2 regions of the Streptomyces asiaticus genome follow, and region 2 is predicted to be linked to the other one. Evidence: riboswitches for the same ligand, from Rfam matches in the RefSeq annotation. Region 2 holds a riboswitch; the other holds the start of a gene.
What was found. A riboswitch is a leader RNA that binds a small molecule or an ion and turns the genes downstream of it on or off. The one in region 2 is predicted to bind thiamine pyrophosphate.

Region 1 (11,025 bases), 4.3 Mb from region 2:
GGCCATGACCGCTCTCCGCCCGGCCTCGACCGTCCCTCGCCGGGCCTCGTCCCCGGCCCCGGATCCGGCGCCGCCCGCGGAGCAGGGGCCGCGCGTGGATCCGCCGCCGCGCGTGGATCCGCCGCCGCTGCCCGTGCCGCCGGAAGAGGCGACACCAGAAGGAAGGCCGACAGCACCGACAGCACCGACAGCACCGACAGCACAAGAATCACCAGGACACGAGCCCAACCCACCACAAGCCTTCGCATGCCCCCACGATGGCCGGGCGGCCCGAAACGAGTGGATCATGGACGGAATCGGGGGACTACTCACTGGTTGTGGATAACGCCGTCACCCGGCACCGTACCGGTCCCGTACACTTCTTATGGCGATCCGGGTCACCGGATCGACTTCGCACGCCCCGCCACCGGTGCTCCGATCGCGCATCGGTCAGCTCGGTGGCCGCGCCCCTCGGTCCTCGGACGACCCCCGAAAGGGCCCCGTCCGTGGCAGGCGCGCCGGGACGTCAGGAGCGGCGGCCGCCCGGCCGCCGTGGAACCGAGTACCTCAAGGAGTACGGCCATGGCCGTCGTCACGATGCGGGAGCTGCTGGAGAGCGGCGTCCACTTCGGGCACCAGACCCGCCGCTGGAACCCGAAGATGAAGCGCTTCATCTTCACCGAGCGCAACGGCATCTACATCATCGACCTGCTCCAGTCGCTGTCGTACATCGACCGCGCCTACGAGTTCGTCAAGGAGACCGTCGCCCACGGCGGCTCCATCATGTTCGTCGGCACCAAGAAGCAGGCGCAGGAGGCCATCGCCGAGCAGGCGACCCGCGTCGGCATGCCGTACGTCAACCAGCGCTGGCTGGGCGGCATGCTCACCAACTTCTCGACCGTCTACAAGCGCCTTCAGCGCCTGAAGGAGCTCGAGCAGATCGACTTCGAGGATGTGGCCGCCTCCGGCCTCACCAAGAAGGAGCTCCTGGTCCTCTCCCGCGAGAAGGCCAAGCTGGAGAAGACCCTCGGCGGTATCCGCGAGATGCAGAAGGTGCCGAGCGCCGTCTGGATCGTGGACACCAAGAAGGAGCACATCGCCGTCGGTGAGGCGCGCAAGCTCCGGATCCCGGTTGTCGCGATCCTCGACACCAACTGCGACCCGGACGAGGTCGACTACAAGATCCCGGGCAACGACGACGCGATCCGCTCCGTCACCCTGCTCACCCGGGTGATCGCCGACGCCGTCGCCGAGGGCCTCATCGCCCGTTCCGGTGTCGCCACCGGTGACGAGAAGGCCGACAAGGCCGCGGGCGAGCCGCTCGCCGAGTGGGAGCGCGACCTGCTCGAGGGCGAGAAGAAGGCCGACGAGGCCGAGGCCGAGGCCGAGGCCAAGCCGGCCGAGGCCGCCGCGGACAAGCCCGCCGAGGACGCCGCCAAGCCCGCCGAGGCCGCCGAGGCCGCTGCGGACAAGCCTGCCGAGGACGCCAAGCCCGCCGAGGCCCCCGCCGCGGGCACCGAGCAGGGCTGACCACTCAGACGTCACTCAGACGGTGTATGACGGCGGGGGACGGTGCCAGTGGCACCGCCCCCGTCGTTCACCCGTAGAGCTTTCGACTTTCGAGAAGAGATTCACAGATCATGGCGAACTTCACCGCCGCTGACGTCAAGAAGCTCCGTGAGCTGACCGGCGCCGGCATGATGGACTGCAAGAAGGCCCTGGACGAGGCCGAGGGCACCGTCGACAAGGCCGTCGAGATCCTGCGCGTCAAGGGCCAGAAGGGCGTGGCCAAGCGTGAGGGCCGCAGCGCCGAGAACGGTGCCGTCGTCTCCCTCATCGCGGACGACAAGTCCTCCGGCGTGCTGGTCGAGCTGAAGTGCGAGACCGACTTCGTGGCCAAGGGCGACAAGTTCGTGGCCGTCGCCGACGCCATCGCCGCCCACGTCGCCAAGACCTCCCCGGCCGACCTGGAGGCCCTGCTGGCCTCCGAGATCGAGGCGGGCAAGACCGTTCAGGCGTTCGTCGACGAGGCCAACGCGACCCTCGGCGAGAAGATCGTCCTGGACCGCTTCGCGCAGTTCTCCGGCGGCTTCGTCGCGGCGTACATGCACCGCACCAGCCCGGACCTGCCGCCGCAGGTCGGCGTCCTGGTCGAGCTGGACAAGGAAGACGCCACGGTCGCCAAGGACGTCGCGCAGCACATCGCCGCCTTCGCCCCGAAGTTCCTCACCCGCGACGAGATCCCGGCCGAGACGGTCGAGAACGAGCGCCGGGTCGCCGAGGCCACCGCCCGCGAGGAGGGCAAGCCCGAGGGCGCCCTGCCGAAGATCGTCGAGGGTCGCGTTACCGGCTTCTTCAAGGAGAACGTGCTGGTGGACCAGCCGTTCGCCAAGGACAACAAGAAGTCCGTCCAGAAGATCCTGGACGAGGCCGGTGTCTCGCTCAAGCGCTTCGCCCGTTTCCGCGTCGGCGTCTGAGCCGAGCAGCGAATGACCGGCGACCCCGATAGGGTCGTAGGCAGCCAACCGTCGACCGGTCGGCCGCAGATGTGACGAGGAGGCCATTGCCGCAGAGGTCGTAACAGGACCCGTCCGGCAGTGGCCTTCTTCGTATGTGCACGAGGAGATCTCCAATGAATCACGGCGCGGACGCCAAACAGGCCGCCGATGACAAGAAGGCGCACGGCGCGGTCCCACACGGTCGCTTCCTGCTGAAGCTGTCCGGCGAGGCGTTCGCCGGTGGCGGGGGACTCGGTGTCGACCCCGATGTCGTGCACGCCATCGCCCGCGAGGTCGCCGCCGTGGTCAGGGACGGTGCCGAAATCGCCATCGTCATCGGCGGCGGTAACTTCTTCCGCGGTGCGGAGTTGCAGCAGCGCGGTATGGACCGGGCCCGCTCGGACTACATGGGCATGCTCGGAACCGTCATGAACTGTCTCGCCCTCCAGGACTTCCTGGAAAAGGAGGGCATCGACTCCCGCGTCCAGACCGCCATCACCATGGGCCAGGTCGCGGAGCCGTACATTCCGCTGCGTGCGGTGCGCCATCTGGAGAAGGGGCGTGTGGTCATCTTCGGCGCGGGTATGGGTATGCCGTACTTCTCCACGGACACCACCGCGGCCCAGCGAGCGCTGGAGATCGACGCGCAGGCCCTGCTCATGGGCAAGAACGGCGTGGACGGGGTCTATGACTCCGACCCCGCCCGCAACCCCGACGCGGTGAAGTTCGACGCCCTGGAGTACGGCGAGGTGATCACCCGGGACCTCAAGGTCGCCGACGCCACCGCGATCACCCTGTGCCGGGACAACAAGCTGCCCATCCTCGTCTTCGAGCTCCTGGCCGAAGGAAATATCGCGCGTGCGGTGAAGGGTGAGAAGATCGGCACGCTGGTGAGCGACCAGGGCTCCCGGGCCTGACGGCTCGAACGGGGGATGGACAACGGCCTGCCGGTCGGACACCGTGCAGGAGAAGACGCACGCAGGGGCGAGGCTCTGCTTACTGATAACACCAGGAGCAAGTGGTGATCGAAGAGATCCTCCTCGAGGCCGAGGAGAAGATGGAGAAGGCCGTTGTGGTCGCCAAGGAGGACTTCGCCGCGATCCGCACCGGGCGTGCGCACCCGGCGATGTTCAACAAGATCGTGGCGGACTACTACGGTGCGCTGACGCCGATCAATCAGCTGGCGTCGTTCTCGGTGCCGGAGCCGCGGATGGCCGTGGTCACGCCGTTCGACAAGACCGCGCTCCGCAATATCGAGCAGGCGATCCGGGACTCCGATCTGGGCGTCAACCCGAGCAATGACGGCAACATCATCCGTGTGGTGTTCCCCGAGCTCACCGAGCAGCGCCGCAAGGAGTTCATCAAGGTCGCCAAGGGCAAGGGCGAGGACGCGAAGATCTCGATCCGCAGCGTCCGCCGCAAGGCCAAGGAGTCCATCGACAAGCTGATCAAGGACGGCGAGGTCGGCGAGGACGAGGGGCGCCGCGCGGAGAAGGAGCTCGACGACACCACGGCGAAGTATGTCGCGCAGGTGGATGAGCTGCTCAAGCACAAGGAAGCCGAGCTGCTCGAGGTCTGATGAACGACTCTTCCTGGGGGGCCCCACCAAGCGCCGGACTCCGGGGACCGGGCGGTCAGGGCACCTCCCCCGGCTATGGCTGGGAGGTGCCCACTTCTTCGGCGGGTCCCGCGCATGAGGTGGGTGAGGCGGCGCAAACTCGCCCCATGCCCACCGTGCCCCACGCAGGCGGCGACTCCGGCGAGGCCGCCGACCGTGACCGGGGGGCCGCTCGGCAGAGCGGCCCCCTCTTCCGCGACGAGCGGGAGCCGCAGCCCGGCCCCCGGCAGCCCGCCGGGCGCCGGCCGACGCCCCCCGACCCCGCGCCCGACCCGGCCCCTGCCGACGGCGCGGGCGGCGCCGGGCAGGGCAAGAAGAGCGCGGGCCGGAATCTGCGGGCCGCGATAGGGGTGGGCATCGGCCTCGGTGTGATCATCCTGGCCTCGCTCTTCATCTACAAGCCTGTGTTCGTCGGCGTGGTGGCGGTCGCGGTGGTGGTCGGGCTCTGGGAGCTGACCTCGCGGCTGACCGAGCGCAAGGACATCCGGGTCCCCCTGGTGCCGCTCGCCGTCGGCGGGGTCGCCATGGTCGTCGCCGGCTATGTGCGCGGTGCCCAGGGCGCGGTGGTGGCGGTCGCCCTTACGGCGCTCGCGGTGCTGGTCTGGCGGATGACCGAGCCGCCCGACAACTACCTCAGGGATGTCACGGCGGGCGTCTTCGCCGCCTTTTACGTGCCGTTTCTGGCCACTTTCGTGGCGCTGATGCTCGACACCGACGACGGTCCGTGGCGGGTCCTGACCTTCCTGCTGCTGACCGTGGTCAGCGATACCGGTGCGTACGCGGTGGGCTGGCGCTTCGGCAAGCATCCGCTGGCTCCGCGCATCAGCCCCGGCAAGACCCGCGAGGGACTGCTGGGCGCGGTGACCTTCGCGATGGTCGCGGGCGCCCTGTGCATGCAGTACCTCATCGACGACGGCGTCTGGTGGCAGGGCCTGCTGCTCGGCCTCGCCGCCGCGGTCAGCGCGACCCTCGGCGACCTCGGCGAGTCCATGATCAAGCGCGACCTCGGCATCAAGGACATGGGCAAGCTGCTGCCCGGCCATGGCGGGATCATGGACCGGCTCGACTCGCTGCTGCCCACCGCCCCGGTGGTGTGGCTGCTGCTGGTGATCTTCGTGGGCGGCGGCTGACCACGCCCGCCCACGGGCCCCGCGCCACTCCCGGCGCGGGGCCCTTCGTACGTCTGCGACACTGGGTGAACCATGCCTAAGCCCGGAGAACTCACCTTCGTCGCGCCGCGTGGGGCCAAGAAGCCCCCGCGGCATCTTGCCGACCTCACGCCCACCGAGCGCCGGGAGGCCGTCGCCGCCCTCGGGGAGAAGCCCTTCCGGGCAGGTCAGGTGTCGCGTCACTACTTCGCGCGCTATGCCGACGACCCCGCTCAGTGGACCGACATCCCCGCCGCAGCGCGCGAGAAGCTGGCCGCCGGGCTGCTGCCGGATCTGATGAGCGTGGTGCGGCACATCAGCTGTGACGACGACACCACGCGCAAGACGCTGTGGCGGCTGTTCGACGGCACGCTCGTGGAGTCCGTTCTGATGCGCTACCCGGACCGGGTCACCATGTGCATCAGCTCACAGGCGGGCTGCGGGATGAACTGCCCGTTCTGCGCCACCGGGCAGGCGGGGCTGGACCGCAATCTGTCCACCGCCGAGATCGTGCACCAGATCGTCGACGGGATGCGGGCCCTGCGGGACGGGGAGATCCCCGGTGGTCCGGCCCGGCTGTCCAACATCGTCTTCATGGGCATGGGCGAGCCGCTGGCCAACTACAACCGCGTCGTCGGGGCCATCCGTCGGCTCACCGACCCCGAGCCCGACGGCATCGGCCTGTCGCAGCGCGGTATCACCGTCTCCACCGTCGGCCTCGTCCCGGCGATGCTGCGGTTCGCCGACGAGGGCTTCAAGTGCCGGCTCGCGGTGTCGCTGCACGCGCCCGACGACGAGCTGCGCGACACCCTCGTGCCGGTCAACACCCGCTGGAAGGTGCGCGAGGTCCTGGACGCCGCGTGGGAGTACGCGGAGAAGTCCGGCCGCCGGATCTCCATCGAGTACGCGCTGATCAAGGACATCAACGACCAGGCGTGGCGCGCCGATCTGCTCGGCCGGCTGCTCAAGAGCCACCGGGTGCATGTGAACCTCATCCCGCTCAACCCGACGCCCGGCTCCAAGTGGACGGCATCCCGGCCCGAGGACGAGAAGGCGTTCGTGGCGGCCCTGGAGGCCCATGGGGTGCCGGTGACCGTGCGGGACACCCGGGGCCAGGAGATCGACGGAGCCTGCGGGCAGCTGGCGGCTTCGGAGCGCTGAGCACCGGCTGATACGGTGCCTGGGCATCGTCGCATCATGCGATCGTCATAGAAGCGAACATCCGTACAAGTGAACATTCCGACAGGGGAGCGCTCAGAGCGCTGAGAGTGCGGCACGGCCGCAGACCCTCGGACCTGATCCGGGTCATACCGGCGTAGGGAGTCAGCATCACCATGAACAGCCAGCTTCGGCGTGCCATCTCCGCCGCTCTCCTCGGCTCCCTGGCCCTGAGTGCGCTCGCCGGCTGCGGCGAGGACACCAAGAGCGGTTCGGACTCCAAGACGGTCACCCTGGTCACGCATGACTCGTTCGCGGCCTCCAAGGCGGTGCTCAAGGAGTTCACCAAGGAGACCGGCTACAAGGTGCGCGTGCAGGCCGGGGGCGACGCCGGAGCCGCCGTCAACCAGGCGATCCTGTCCAAGGGCCACCCCCAGGGCGATGTGTTCTTCGGCGTCGACAACACGCTCCTCTCCCGCGCGCTCGACAACGACCTGTTCGCCCCCTACACGGCGAAGGGCCTCGACAAGGTCCCGGCGGCCCTTCGGCTCGACCGGGCCGAGCATCGCGTCACCCCCGTCGACTTCGGCGACATCTGCGTCAACTACGACCGGAAGTACTTCGCCGACAAGAAGCTGACGCCGCCCCGGACGCTGGACGATCTGACCAGGCCCGCCTACAAGAACCTCCTGGTCACCGAGAACGCGGCCACCTCGTCCCCCGGTCTGGGCTTCCTCCTCGCCACGGCCGCGAAGTACGGCGACGACGGCTGGAAGGGCTACTGGAAGAAGCTGCGGACCAACGGCGTCGAGGTCGTCGACGGCTGGGAGCAGGCGTATTACGATCGGTTCTCCGGCTCGGCCGGCGGTGGCAAGGGCGACCGGCCGCTCGTCGTCTCCTACGCCTCCAGCCCGCCCGCCGAGGTGGCCGACGCCAAGAGCAAGCCCGCGAAGGCCCCCACCGGGGTGGCGACGGGCACCTGCTTCCGGCAGGTGGAGTTCGCCGGGCTGCTGAACGGCGCGGGCAACACCAAGGGCGGCAAGGCGCTGCTGGACTTCCTGCTGAGCAAGCGGTTCCAGGAGGATGTCCCGCTGAACATGTACGTCAACCCGGCGCGCGAGGACGCCGAGCTGCCGGAGCTGTTCACCCGATACGGGGTCAGGATCGCCGACTCGGCCACCCTGGCGCCGCAGAAGATCGCCAAGAACCGTGAGTCGTGGGTCAAGACATGGTCCTCGCTGGTCCTGTAGAGCCCCGCGAGAACCGTAAGGCGGCCGACGGCCGCCGTAAGGCCGACAGGGCGGACCGCGGCGGCCGTCGCGCGACCGCCCTCCGGCTCGCTCTGATGGCGGTGCCGCTCGCCTTCTTCGCGGTCTTCTTCGCCTATCCCGTGGCCGCCATCGTCACCCGGGGGCTGCGCGTCGACGGGCGGTGGCGGTTCGGCCGGATCTCCGAGGTGGTGAGCGATCCGGCGACGCTGGACGTCCTGTGGTTCACCTGCTGGCAGGCGGTCGCGTCGACCGCCCTCACGCTCGCGGTGGCGCTGCCCGGCGCCTATGTCTTCGCCCGCTTCGACTTCCCCGGCAAGGGGCTGCTGCGGGCCGTGGTGACCGTGCCGTTCGTCCTGCCGACCGTCGTCGCCGGATCGGCCTTCCTGGCCCTGCTCGGCCGGGGCGGGCTGCTGGACGAGCTGTGGGGGGTGCGGCTCGACACCTCCGTTTGGGCGATCCTCCTGGCCCATGTCTTCTTCAACTACGCGGTCGTCGTCCGGACCGTGGGCGGGCTGTGGGCTCAGCTCGACCCGCGCCAGGAGGAGGCCGCGCGGGTGCTCGGCGCGAGTCGGCTCTCGGCCTGGCGCCGGGTGACGCTGCCCGCGCTGGCGCCCGCCGTGGCCGCCGCCGCGCTGATGGTGTTCCTGTTCACCTTCACCTCCTTCGGCGTGATCCAGATCCTGGGCGGCCCCCGCTACGCCACCCTTGAGGTGGCGATCTACCGGGAGACCGCGCAACTGCTCGACCTCCCCACGGCCGCGGTGCTGACCCTCGTCCAGTTCGCCGCGGTCGCGGCCGTGTTGGCTCTGCACGCGTGGACCGTAAGGCGCCGCGAGAGCGCCCTGCGGCTCGTCGACCCGGGCCGCACCGCGCGCCGCCCGACGGGCCCGGCCCAGTGGGCGCTGCTGTGGGGCGTGCTGGCGGTGGTCGCGCTGCTGATCGTGACCCCGCTCGCGGTGCTGGCGGAGCGTTCGCTGAACGGACCGGACGGCTACGGCTTCACCTACTACGAGGCGCTGCGGTCCTCCGCCGACAGCGGGGGCACCTTCTTCGTGGCGCCCATGGAGGCCGTCGGGAACTCCCTGTGGTACGCGGCGGTCGCCACCGTCTTCGCCCTCGTCGTGGGCGGTCTCGCCGCCGCCGCGCTCACCCGTAAGGCGGGCAGGCTGGTACGGGGCTTCGACGCGCTGCTGATGCTGCCGCTGGGCACCTCGGCCGTCACCGTGGGATTCGGCTTCCTGATCGCCCTGGACGAGCCCCCGCTGGATCTGCGCGCCTCCTGGGTCCTGGTGCCGCTCGCCCAGGCCCTGGTGGGCGTCCCCTTCGTCGTACGGACCATGCTGCCGGTGCTGCGCGCGGTGGACCACCGGCTCCGGGAGGCGGCGGCCGTGCTCGGGGCGTCACCGTGGAAGGTCTGGCGGGAGGTGGACCTGCCGCTGGTCGGACGGGCCGTGGCGGTCGCGGCGGGCTTCGCGTTCGCCGTGTCCCTGGGCGAGTTCGGGGCCACGGTCTTCATCGCGCGTCCCGACCATCCGACCCTGCCGGTGGCCATCGCCCGCTTCCTGGGCCGGGCCGGACAGCTCACCTACGGGCAGGCGATGGCCCTGAGCACGATCCTGATGCTGGTCTGCGCCGGATCGCTGCTGGCGCTCGAGCGCATCCGCACCGACCGTTCCGGAGAGTTCTGAATGACGCTGCTGCGACTGGACGAGGTGACCGTAAGGTTCGGCCGGCGCGACGCGCTGGACGCCGTGGACCTGGAGGTCGCCGAGCACGAGACGGTCTGTGTGCTGGGCCCGAGCGGAAGCGGTAAGTCCACCATGCTGCGCGTGGTGGCCGGGCTGGAGCGCCCCGACACCGGCCGGGTGTCGCTCGCCGGACGCGACCAGAGCGGGGTGCCCACGCACCGGCGCGGCGTGGGGCTGATGTTCCAGGACCACCAGCTGTTCCCGCAGCGGGACGTGGGCGGCAACGTCGCCTTCGGGCTGCGGATGCGTGGGGTGGGCCGCGCGGAGGCGGACCGCCGGGTCGCCGAACTGCTGGAACTGGTGGGGCTGCCGGGCGCCCAGCGCCGCCCCGTCGACTCGCTCTCCGGCGGTGAGCAGCAGCGGGTGGCGCTCGCCCGCGCGCTGGCCCCGCGGCCCAAGCTGCTGATGCTGGACGAGCCGCTGGGACAGCTCGACCGCGGACTGCGGGAGCGGCTGGTGGTGGAGCTCCGCGAGCTCTTCGAACGGCTGGGCACCACCGTCCTCGCGGTCACCCACGACCAGGGGGAGGCGTTCGCCCTCGCGGACCGGGTGGTGGTGATGGAGAACGGCCGGATCGCCCAGACCGGCACCCCGCTGGAGGTGTGGCAGCGGCCCGCCAACGAGTTCGTCGCCCGCTTCCTCGGCTTCGACAATGTGGTCGAGGCGATCGTGCACGGTGAGGCCGCCGACACCGTATGGGGCAAGCTGCCCGTGCCGCCCGGCTCCCGGCCCGGCCCCGGCAGGCTGCTGGTACGCCCGGCCGGTGTGCGGCTGACGGACCCCGGGGAGGGGCTGGCGTGCACCGTGGCGGCGCGCACCTTCCGCGGCGACCATGTGTCGCTCATCCTGCGGCTGTCGGACCGGGCCGCGCCGCGTCTGGAGGCGTCCTGCGCCCTGCGGGACGCCCCGGAGGCGGGGGCCAGGGTCGGGGCGGTCATCGACCCGGCCGACGTGGTGCTCCTGGACCCCGAGCCCTGACGCCTGGGCCCCTCGCCTCCCCTGGTACTCGGCGCTTCCTCGACGCCGGCTCAGCCCAGCATCGACAGCAGCGCCTCGGGCGCTTCGTCCACCGAGTCCACCAGGGCGATACGGGCCTTCATGGACCGTCCCTCCGCGAGCGCTTCGAGCAGCGGCCAGGTCGGCAGCCGCCGGGTCCAGTGGTCGCGGTCCACCAGCACCATCGGGGTCGGCTCACCGCGCGACTCGTAGTAGTTCGGCGTCGCGTTGTCGAAGATCTCCTGGACGGTCCCGGCGGCGCCCGGCAGGAAGACCACGCCCGCGGTCGAGCGCGCCAGCAACCCGTCCTCACGGGTGGCGTTGGCGAAGTACTTGGCGATGTGCGAGGCGAACGCGTTCGGCGGCTCATGCCCGTAGAACCAGGTGGGGATGCCGACCGACGCCCCGCCGTCCGGCCAGCGCTCGCGCACCGCGAAGGCGGCCTCGGCCCAGGCCCCGATGGACGGCCGGAAGGAGGGCGTCTTGCCGAGCAGTTCGAGCGCCTCGTCCAGCACCGCGTCGTCGTGCGGGGCCGCGTAGGCGCCGAGGTTCGCGGCCTCCATCGCGCCCGGCCCGCCGCCCGTAGCGACCGTGAGACCGGTCCGTGCC
Region 2 (11,025 bases):
CGGGGATCTCCTCGGCCATCAACCGCGCGCACAGCTTCGTGGCGTAGTCGATCCCGATCGAGCGTACAGCCGCCGGATCGTCCTTCACCGCCAGGATCCGCTCAGCCAGTTCGGGCGGGAACGCGGCGTTGCTGAGCTGCGCGAACCGCTCGATCTGCTTGACGTTCGTGACCGGCATGATTTCAGGGATGATGGGTGTCGTACAGCCCGCTGCCGCGACCCGGTCGCGCAGCCGCAGATAGTCCTCGGGGTAGAAGAACATCTGCGTGATGGCGAAGTCGGCGCCCGCGCGGCACTTGTCGATGAAGTGACGGATGTCGGTGTCCCAGTCCGTCGAGCGCGGGTGCATCTCGGGGAACGCGGCCACGCCGACGCAGAAGTCGCCGGACTCCTTGATCAGCTGGACCAGATCGGCGGCGTAGGTGAGGCCGTCGGGGTGCTGGACCCACTCCCCCATGGGATCGCCCGGCGGGTCGCCGCGCAGGGCGAGCATGTTCCGGATCCCGGCGCCGGCGTACTGCCCGATGATGTTGCGCAGCTCGGCCCGGGAGTGGTTCACGGCGGTCAGATGGGCGACGGGGGTGAGCGTGGTGTCCGTCGCGATGCGCTCGGTGGCGCGCACGGTGCCCCCGCGGGAGGAACCACCGGCTCCGTAGGTCACGGAGACGAACGTGGGCGAGACGGCTTCCAGCCTGCGGATGGCGTTCCACAGCGTCTGCTCGCCCTTCGCCGTTTTGGGGGCGAAGAATTCGAAGGAATACGACTGCTCGCCCGACGCGAGCAGATCGCGCACGGTCCGGGCGCGATCGGTCCTGGTGGAAGCGGTGCCTAGGGCCATACGTGCAGGCTATCCACCCGGCCCGGCTACGCCCACCCGACCTCGGGGATATGGGGGTTTTGCCAGCTTCCTGTCCGCAGTGCGGACAGATCCGTACGCCTTCGACCGGCGGACGGGCCGGGCGGGATGAAAGGTGGGTGAAACCCAGGTGAAAACTGACCCCTGGGGCGGTTCGCGGGCGGTCCCCATCCCGGTCGGGCCGGGCCCCATCCCGGTCGGGCCGGGCCGCGCGCTCAGCAGGTCGGAGGAAGTCCGCTACGGTTCGGGCAGCGCCCCGAAGGGGCGCGGGGCTGTGTCGATGTGCGGCTCCGCCGCGCGGACGCGACCAGCCACGACGGCGCCGCAGTCGACCGACGACGCATCGCGACACGTCCAGCGGAGCGCTTGGTCAGGCCGCCGCGCGGACCCGCTTCGCCAGCTCCGCCGTCGCCCCCGCCGGATCGTCGGCGGCCGTGATGGCCCGGACCACGACGATGCGGCGGGCGCCCGCCTCCAGGACCTGATCCAGGTTGGAAGCGTCGATTCCGCCGATGGCGAACCACGGCCGCTCCGTGCCCAGCGCGGCGGCGTGGCGCACCAGGGACAGCCCCGGGGCGGGGCGGCCCGGCTTGGTGGGGGTGGGCCAGCAGGGACCGGTGCAGAAATAGTCCACACCGGGCTGGACGGCAGCCGCGTCCACCTCCGCCTCCCCATGGGTGGAGCGCCCGATCAGCACGTCCTGGCCGAGGATCGCGCGCGCCGCGGGCACCGGCAGATCGCCCTGGCCCAGATGGAGCACATCCGAGCCGATGGCATGCGCGACATCGGCCCGGTCGTTGACGGCGAGCAGCTTGCCGTGCCGGCGGCAGGCGTCCGCGAAGACCTGGAGGTGCTCCAGCTCCTCGGCCGCCTCCATCTCCTTCTCCCGCAGCTGGACGATGTCCACCCCCGCCCCCAGGACGGCGTCCAGGAACTCCGGCAGATCGCCCTGGCCCTTCCGCGCGTCGGTGCACAGATAGAGACGGGCGTCGGCCAGCCGCTCGCGAGCGGTGGCGGTAGCGGTAGCGGTGGTGGACATGCGTTCCCCCCGGAGGGTCGGGCGGCGTACGGGCCGTGCGGGGAGCCCGGCCCGTACGCCAGATGTGATCAGGGGCGATCAGGGGCGATGACAATGGCGGAAGCGCGCGGCCCGCGTGAAAACGACCAGCCCTGTACAGGCCCCGTACGGGCTGTGTACGAGCCCCGTACGGAAAGCCACGGAAGGCTGGGCGGTGGCGGCGTCAGGGTGATGCCGTCAGACGGCGAGGGCCTGGGCGCGCCGCTTCACTTCCGTGCCGCGATTCTCGCTCAGCGCCCGTGCCGGGGTGCCGGGCAGGCTCGGGTCGGGGGTGAAGAGCCACTCCAGCATCTCTTCGTCACTGAAGCCGTCGTCCTTCAGAAGCGTCAAGGTCCCCACGAGGCCCTTGACGACCTTTCCGTCACCGATGAACTCCTCGGGGACCTGAAGGACCCTGTTCTCGCCACGGCGCACGGCGATCAGCTGGCCCTCCTTGACCAGCTGCCGGACGCGCGTCACCTCGACCCCCAGTCGTTCGGCGACGTCGGGGAGGGTGAGCCAGGCGGGGACGAGAGCATCGATCTTTGCGTCAATCTCGGTCACGGAACAAGCCTGCCATCTGGGACTGACAGTGGGTAGCCGGGCGTCCGCCGCGCGGGCCGCCCGCCCCGCCCCCGGGCGCGTCGGCCGGTGGCCGACCGGCGGTCGGCCCGCCGGTCAGAGGACGGCCGACTTCAGCGGCACCGAGGGGTCCTCGGCCCGCGTCCGGTCCAGCCGGGCGCCGCGCTCGATCAGCTTGCGCCCCTGGGCCAGATCGCGCGGACGGCCGACGGCCAGCAGGGCGACCAGGGCGCCCTCGCGCAGCCAGCACACCGACCAGGCGGCGCCCGCCGGATCGCCGCGCCAGACCAGCTCGTCGGCCTCCGAGTGGTGCCCGGCGTACTGCACGAAGCGCCCGAACTGCTCGGACCAGAAGTACGGCACCGGGTCGTAGACCACACCCGGGAAGTGGGCGGCCGTCCGGCTCCCCACCACGTTGGCGGCGACGGTGCGCGGGCCCTGGAGCGCGTTGTCCCAGTGGTGCACCAGCAGCCGCGTTCCGTAGCGGGCGGACGGGAAGGAGGCGCAGTCGCCGACCGCGTAGACGTCCGGCGCGGAGGTGCGCAGCCGGTCGTCGGCGGCGACGGAGCGGTCCTCGGCCAGCTCCACGCCCGAGCCCGCGAGCCAGTCCGTGGCGGGCCGGGCCCCGATCCCGACGACCACCGCGCCCGCGCGCAGCCGGGTGCCGTCGCCGAGCAGCAGCCCGCTCTCGTCGACCGAGGCCACTGGGGCCCCCGTGACCAGCCGGGCGCCGTAGTCCTCGTACCAGGCCGCCATGGGGGCCGCGACCTCGGCCGGGAGCGCGCCCGCCAGCGGCCGGTCGGCGGCCTCGACGACGGTCACGGCGCAGCCCGCCTCGCGTGCCGCGGTGGCGAACTCCGCGCCGATCCAGCCCGCCCCCACGACCGCGATCTCGCGCTGCCGGGCGAGCACCGGGCGCAACCGCTCGGCGTCGTCCAGCGTGCGCAGCAGATGGACGCCGGGCTCTCCCTCGCTGCCCGGCAGCGGGATCGGCTCGGCGCCGGTGGCGATCACCAGGACGTCGTACGGGAGCTGGCCGGTCGCGGTCTCGACGAGCCGCTTGTCCGGGCGCAGGCCGGTGACCTCGACGCCGAGCCGCAGGCCGATGCCGAGCCCGGCGAAGTCCACGTCGAGCGTCGAGCCCTCGGCCTTTCCGAGCAGTACGGCCTTGGACAGCGGGGGGCGGTCGTAGGGCTGGTGGGGCTCCGCGCCCAGCAGGACGATCCCCCCGGTCCAGCCGTGTTCGCGCAGCGCGACGGCGGTTTGCACCCCCGCCATGCCCGCGCCGACGATCACCACGCGCTGTCCGGGGCCGTTCGAGGACGGCTTCGTCGTCGTCTCATCGCTCACACGATCACTGTATTGCGGCTGGTGGGGCGGACTGGAGAACGGCTTGCGAGAGGTCGGACACAGAGTGGGGGTCGGACGGGGGTGGGTGGGGGGTGCGGGGCCGGACGGTGCGCGGGTTTGTGGGCGCCTCCGGCGGTGAGCCCCCACCCCGCCCCTTCCCGAAACGATGGGGCTCCGTCCCCCTCGCCCCCCGCCGGGGCTCCGCCCCGGACCCCGCTCCTCAAGCGCCGGAGGGGCTGGGGTTGCGGGGCGCCGGACGGGCTGGGGCCGCGGGGCTCCGCCCCCGGACCCGTTCCTCGAACTCCCCCAGCTGCCGCTGGGAGGTGCCCCCTGCGAGAGGCCGGGGGCGGCTGGTCTTTCGGGTGGTTCGGGGCGCGTACTAGGGTGGCGGGGCAGAGCACTCGCGGGAGCCCGGGCGGACCGGGCTGAGAGGGAGGCTGGAACGGCCTCCGACCGTACGAACCTGATCCGGGTCATGCCGGCGAAGGGAGGGGCAGCGTGTCCACGCACGCACCAGGTCACGACGACGGACCTCACACATCCAGCGGGCCGCCACCCGGCGGACGCTACGACGCCCTCGTCATCGGGGGCGGCATCATCGGGCTGGTCACGGCCTGGCGGGCGGCCCAGCGCGGGCTGCGTACCGCGCTCGTCGACCCGGCGCCCGGCGGCGGAGCCGCCTGGGTCGCGGCCGGGATGCTGGCGGCCGTCACCGAGCTGCACTACGGCGAGCAGACCCTGCTCCGCCTCAACATGGCCTCCGCGCGCCGCTATCCGGACTTCGTGGCCGAGCTCGAGGAGGCCGGCGGCCAGGACGTGGGCCACCGCGCGAGCGGCACGCTCGCCGTCGCGTTCGACGCCGACGACCGCGCCCATCTGCGCGAGCTCCACACCTTCCAGCAGGGACTCGGGCTGGAGTCCGAGTGGCTGACGGGGCGTGAGTGCCGCCGTCTGGAGCCGATGCTCTCGCCGGGCGTACACGGCGGGCTGCGTGTCGCCGGTGACCACCAGGTGGATCCGCGGCGGCTGACGGCGGCGCTGCTCACCGCGTGCGAGCGGGCCGGGGTCGCCTTCCACCGCCACCGCGCGGAGCGGCTGCTGCTGGACGGCGACCGCGCCACCGGGGTCGAGCTGACCGGGGGTACGCGCCTGGCCGCCGAGCGGACCGTACTGGCCGCGGGCAGCCTCAGCGGACGGCTCGCGGGCGTTCCTGAGGACGTCCTGCCGCCCGTACGGCCCGTCAAGGGGCAGGTGGTGCGGCTGTCGGTGCCCGAGCGGTACGCGCCGTTCCTCTCCCGGACCGTACGGGCCGTGGTGCGCGGCGGGCCGGTCTACCTGGTGCCGCGCGAGAACGGCGAGCTGGTCATCGGCGCGACCAGCGAGGAGCTGGGCTGGGACACCACGGTCACCGCGGGCGGGGTGTACGAACTGCTGCGGGACGCCCATGAGGTGGTGCCCGGCATCACCGAACTGCCGCTGGTGGAGACGTCCGCCGGACTGCGCCCCGGCTCCCCCGACAACGCCCCGATGCTCGGCCCGACCGCGCTGCCGGGGCTGTTGCTGGCCACCGGCCACTTCCGCAACGGTGTGCTCCTCACCCCGATCACCGGCGATGTCATGGCCGAGGCCCTCACCAGCGGAGAACTCCCCCCGGAGGCCCAGCCGTTCAGCCCGCAGCGCTTCGCGGCTCCCCCGGTGGCGCCCTCTCCCGGTGCCCCCGGCGCCGCGCAGTCCCCAGCACAGGAGCAGTACACATGACCGTCTCCGTCAACGGCGAGCCTCGCGAGGTGCCCGAGGGCACCACGCTCGACCGGCTCGTCGCGACCCTCACCCAGGCGCCCTCGGGTGTCGCCGCCGCCGTCAATGAAACGGTTGTCCCGCGCACCCAGTGGTCCGCGACCTCGCTCGGCGACGGTGATCGCGTCGAGGTCCTCACCGCGGTCCAAGGAGGCTGATCCCACCCATGGCTCCCATCACGACCACCACGACCACCACGACCACCACCCCGGCCACCACAGCCGTCACCACCACCCCCGACGCCACGACGGCCCACGGCGCCGCCGACCGCGCCTCGCTCACCGCGCCCGATCCGCTCACCATCGCCGGGACCGAGTTCGGCTCCCGGCTGATCATGGGCACGGGCGGCGCGCCCAGTCTGGAGATCCTGGAGCGTTCGCTGCTGGCCTCGGGCACCGAGCTGACGACCGTCGCGATGCGGCGCCTCGATCCGACGGTGCAGGGGTCCGTGCTCTCCGTGCTCAACCGACACGGGATCCGCCCGCTGCCCAACACCGCCGGGTGTTTCACCGCCGGTGAGGCCGTGCTCACCGCCCGCCTCGCCCGGGAGGCGCTGGGCACGGACTGGGTGAAGCTGGAGGTGGTCGCCGACGAGCGCACCCTGCTCCCCGATCCGATCGAGCTGCTGGACGCCGCCGAGACCCTGGTGGACGACGGGTTCACGGTCCTGCCGTACACCAACGACGATCCGATCCTGGCCCGGAAGCTGGAGGACATCGGCTGCGCCGCGATCATGCCGCTCGGCTCCCCGATCGGCTCCGGGCTCGGCATCCGCAATCCGCACAACTTCCAGCTGATCACCGAGCGGGCCACCGTGCCGGTGATCCTGGACGCGGGCGCGGGCACGGCGTCGGACGCCGCGCTGGCCATGGAGCTGGGGTGCGCGGCGGTGATGCTCGCCTCGGCCGTCACCCGGGCCCAGGAGCCGGAGCTGATGGCGGGGGCGATGCGGTACGCGGTGGAGGCGGGCCGGCTGGCCCACCGGGCGGGCCGGATCCCGCGCCGCCACTTCGCCGAGGCGTCGAGCCCGGCGGAGGGCCTGGCCGCCCTTGACCCCGAGCGCCCGGCCTTCGGCTGAGCGCTCCGCTGGACGTGTCACGATGCGTCGCCGGCCGACTGCGGCGCCGTCGTGGCTGGTCGCGCCCGCGCGGCGGAGCCGCACATCGACACAGCCCCGCGCCCCTTCGGGGCGTCCGGGCCCCCCGGGGCCCTACCGTGGAGGGAGGGAGCAGCCCACAGCCCGGAGGTGGTCGCCGTGACCGTGACCGTGGACGACCGGATCGAGCGCGAGGTGTACGTACCGGCGCCGATCGACCGGGTGTGGCGGGTGCTGACCACGCCCGAGCACATCCGCGCCTGGTACGCCCCCGGCGGCTGCGAGATCGATCCGCACCCCGGCGGGCGGCTCCGGTTCCGCTGGGACGAGCACGGAGAGTTCCACGGCATGGTCGAGCGGGCGGTTCCGGACGCCCTCTTCCGGTTCCGGCTGGCCCTGGAGCCCGATCACGCCCCCTCGGACCCCGGCGAAGCCACGCTCGTGGAGTTCGCGCTCTCGCCCGAGGGCCCGGGCACCCGGCTGCGGTTCGCGGAGAGCGGTATCCGCGCCCTGGCCGTCCCCGACGACGCCAAGGCCAAGCACGCCGAGTACGCCACGCTGTCCTGGACCTCCGCGCTGGAGGAGCTGGCCGCGATCGCCGCCGCGTCGCACAACTGACCCGCCGGTGTCACCGTTCCGCTGCACGTACGCGCCCCACCTGGGGCGGCCGGTCCTGGCCGATATCGGCGCCTCGTAGACTTCCCCCGTGGATACGACCCTCCAGGACCCCCTCGTCGGGCAGGAGCTCGACGGCCGCTACCGCATCGAGGCGCGGATCGCCGTTGGCGGGATGGCGACGGTCTACCGGGCCGTCGACACCCGGCTGGACCGTGTGCTCGCGCTGAAGGTGATGCATCAGAGCCTCGCCTCCGACGCCGCCTTCGTCGAGCGCTTCATCCGGGAGGCGAAGTCCGTCGCGAGACTCGCGCACGCCAATGTGGTCGCCGTCTACGACCAGGGAGCGGACGGCGGCCATGTCTATCTGGCCATGGAGTACGTCTCCGGCTGCACCCTGCGCGATGTGCTCCGCGGGCGCGGGGCGCTGCATCCGCGCGCCGCGCTGGACATCCTGGAGCCGGTGCTGGCCGCGCTCGGGGCGGCCCACCGCGCCGGTTTCGTCCACCGGGACATGAAGCCCGAGAACGTGCTGATCGGGGACGACGGCCGGGTCAAGGTCGCCGACTTCGGCCTGGTCCGGGCGGTGGACACCAACACCAGCGCCTCCACCGGCAGCGTCCTCGGCACCGTCTCGTATCTCGCGCCCGAGCAGATCGAGCACGGCACGGCCGACACCCGCGCCGATGTCTACGCCTGTGGTGTGGTGCTGTACGAGATGCTGACCGGCGCCAAGCCGCACGGCGGCAGCACCCCGGCGCAGGTCCTCTACCAGCATCTGAACGAGGACGTCCCGCCGCCCTCCGCCCTCGCGCCCGGGGTCGCCCCGGAGCTGGACGCGCTGGTGGCCTCGGCCACCGCGCGCGCCGTCGAGGCGCGCCCCGCCGACGCCGTCGCGCTGCTGGGCACGACCCGGGCGGTGCGGGCCGCGCTGACCGACGACCAGCTGGACGCGGTGCCGCCGCAGGCCAAGGAGGACCACTCGGCCGGGTCCGAGAACCGTACGACGGTGATTCCGCGCCCGGCGGCGGCCGTCGACGACCAGGACCAGCTCAACCACACCAGCCGTCTGGAGCTGCCCCCGGAACCGCCCCGGCAGGAGGGGCACCGCCGGGGCGTCGGCCGGGGCCGGTTGCCGCGCCGCGGGATCGTGACGATCGCCGCCGCGGTGGTGCTGGCGATCGCCCTCGGCATCGGGGTCTGGTACATCAGCGTCGGCCAGTTCACCGAGGTCCCGCCGGTGCTGCGGAAGACCCAGGCGGAGGCCGAGAAGAAGCTGCACGGCGCGGGTCTCGATGTGAAGGTCGTCAACGAGTTCAGCGATGTCATCCCCAAGGGGAAGGTCATCGGCTCCAAGCCCGGCCCGGGCGAGCGCGTCCGCGACACCGGCACCGTGACCATCCGGGTCTCCCAGGGACGCCCGCGGGCCGAGGTGCCCAATGTGGTGGGCATGCCGCTCGCCGAGGCCAAGCGGAAGATCGCGGACCAGGGGCTCACGGTCGGCAAGGTCACCGGCCGCTTCAGCAGTGAGACGGCCCAGGGCTCGGTCCTCTCCACCAGCCCGGGCCCCGACTCGGTGCGCCGCCCCGAGACGCCGGTGTCGATCGTGGTCAGCAAGGGCCAGCCGGTCGACGTCCCGGATGTGGTGGGCGATTCGGTCGACGACGCCCGGTCCACGCTGGAGGACGAGGGCTTCAAGGTGAAGATCGCCGAGCGGCAGGTGTTCTCGGAGAAGGACAAGGGCTCGGTCGCCGAGCAGTCCCCGTCGACGGACGGCAAGGCCGCCAAGGGCGACACGGTGACGCTGACCATCTCCAAGGGCGTGCAGATGGTCGGGGTGCCCGACGTCACGGGGAAGAACGTGGACGACGCCAAGGCGGAGCTGGAGGACGCCGGGTTCAAGGTGGACGTCCAGAAGGCGCTGCTGTTCCCCGGGGACACGGTGCAGGACCAGTCGGTGGAGGGCGGCGACAAGGCGCCCAAGGGCAGCACGATCACGATCAGGACCAAGGGCGGCGTGTTCTGAGGGCTCGGGGACGGATGGCAGCGGCCGGACGGCCCATGCCATCCGTCCGGCCGCTCACCCGAAGCCGACCCCACCCGGCCGCTCACCCGAAGCTGACCCGCTCCAGCCAGAAGTCCAGCAGCTTCTCATCGCCCAGGATCTCCACGCCCGCGCCGCGGGCCGGGCGCCGCTTGTAGATGATCAGCAGCAGGTCGGTCAGCGGCCCGCGCACCGCGACCGCGGCCTTCTCATGCGCCCGCCGCCAGGTGATCGCGTCGCCGGTGAGGTCGACCACCCACTCCGCCGCCACCTCCGGCGCGGTGTCGGTCGCGTGGAAGTGCAGGGTGCGGCCAGGGCCGAGCAGCTCGCGCATCCAGGGGTGGACCTCGAAGTGCATCGGCAGCGAGCCGAGCGCCAGCCACTCGTCGAACCCGTCCAGGGCCACCTCCTGGTCGAGGGTGTACTCATCGCCGAGGGCCAGGACCGCGTCGGCCCGGTGGACCGCCGTCTCATGGGTGAAGCGGCGGGCGTAGAAGTCCGCGCGCCCTCCGGCGACCTGCCCGAAGTCCGGCACCGGGGTCCACAGCCGCGCCTCGGGCCCCGCCTCGCGCAGCGTGTCGGCCAGCAGCTGGGCGCCCTCGACCAGCCAGGGGGCGAGCTCGGCCGCGTCCTCCTCCGCGTACGGCGACAGATCGCGGAAGTGCTCATCGGGCAGCGCCTCCGTGGCCCGGGTGCGCACCAGCTCCTCGGCCCACCGATGGGTTCCGCCGAGATGGCGCAGCAGCTGCCCGACGTTCCAGCCGGGGCAGGTGGGCACGGGACGGGTCAGATCCGCGCCCTCGATCGCGCCCCGCAGCAGCTGGGTCTGCGCGACGATCTCGGAGCAGCGACGGTCAAAGCTCAGCAGAGTCATGTACGTCACAGTAGGGGCGCCCACCGACAGCGGACCCCGGCCCGGGAGCCATACCCCCCCGAGGGGCGACAACGCGGGCCCCTCGCACCTGGGACCCTTGATGACGTGAGTACGCATCGCATCCGCAACCCCATCGGCGGCCATATCCGGGTGGCCGGCGGCCTGGCCACCGTCGGTCTGGCGCACGCCGCCGACATCGGCGCCGAGACCGTCCAGGTCTTCGTCGCCAATCCGCGCGGCTGGGCCACCCCCGTCGGTACGCCCGCCCAGGACGAGGCGTTCCGCGCCGGCTGCGCCGAGCGGTCGATACCGGTGTACGTCCACGCCCCCTACTTGATCAACTTCGGTTCGCACACCGAGGCCACGGCCGAACGCTCCGTCGCGTCCCTGCGCCATTCGCTCCGGCGCGGCCGGGAGATCGGCGCGCTCGGCGTGGTCGTCCACACCGGCTCGGCGACCGGGGGACGTCCGCGTGCCACCGCGATCGCGCAGGTACGGGAGCGGGTGCTGCCGCTGCTGGACGAGCTGACCCGGGACGACGACCCCTGGCTGCTGCTGGAGCCGACCGCCGGGCAGGGCACCTCGCTGTGCGCGCTGGTGGAGGACCTGGGGCCGTACTTCGAGGCGCTGGACCGGCATCCCCGGCTCGGGGTCTGCCTGGACACCTGCCATGTGTTCGCGGCGGGGCATGACCTCGCCGCCCCGGGCGGTGTGAAGCAGACGCTGGACGAGCTGGTGGCCGTCGCCGGAGAGG

Region 1: another riboswitch for thiamine pyrophosphate. It lies ahead of KHP12_RS17720 (thiamine ABC transporter substrate-binding protein); the one in region 2 lies ahead of thiO (glycine oxidase ThiO).

Annotation. Positions count from the first base shown of each region.
Region 1 covers NZ_JAGSHX010000006.1:2,401,465-2,412,489, reverse strand. The annotation lists partial or broken gene KHP12_RS17755 (peptidoglycan DD-metalloendopeptidase family protein) at 1-248, opposite strand, end outside; gene rpsB (30S ribosomal protein S2) at 562-1,509, shown strand; gene tsf (translation elongation factor Ts) at 1,620-2,456, shown strand; gene pyrH (UMP kinase) at 2,612-3,394, shown strand; gene frr (ribosome recycling factor) at 3,499-4,056, shown strand; gene KHP12_RS17730 (phosphatidate cytidylyltransferase) at 4,056-5,225, shown strand; gene rlmN (dual-specificity RNA methyltransferase RlmN) at 5,298-6,404, shown strand; TPP riboswitch at 6,478-6,582, shown strand; gene KHP12_RS17720 (thiamine ABC transporter substrate-binding protein) at 6,578-7,651, shown strand; gene KHP12_RS17715 (ABC transporter permease) at 7,747-9,360, shown strand; gene KHP12_RS17710 (ABC transporter ATP-binding protein) at 9,361-10,398, shown strand; gene KHP12_RS17705 (LOG family protein) at 10,449-11,025, opposite strand, start outside.
Region 2 covers NZ_JAGSHX010000006.1:6,706,521-6,717,545, reverse strand. The annotation lists gene metF (methylenetetrahydrofolate reductase [NAD(P)H]) at 1-838, opposite strand, end outside; gene thiE (thiamine phosphate synthase) at 1,227-1,895, opposite strand; gene KHP12_RS36460 (Rv2175c family DNA-binding protein) at 2,112-2,477, opposite strand; gene KHP12_RS36455 (NAD(P)/FAD-dependent oxidoreductase) at 2,592-3,845, opposite strand; TPP riboswitch at 4,239-4,352, shown strand; gene thiO (glycine oxidase ThiO) at 4,344-5,603, shown strand; gene thiS (sulfur carrier protein ThiS) at 5,600-5,800, shown strand; gene KHP12_RS36440 (thiazole synthase) at 5,977-6,720, shown strand; gene KHP12_RS36435 (SRPBCC domain-containing protein) at 6,898-7,356, shown strand; gene pknB (Stk1 family PASTA domain-containing Ser/Thr kinase) at 7,445-9,379, shown strand; gene KHP12_RS36425 (maleylpyruvate isomerase family mycothiol-dependent enzyme) at 9,462-10,271, opposite strand; gene KHP12_RS36420 (deoxyribonuclease IV) at 10,377-11,025, shown strand, end outside.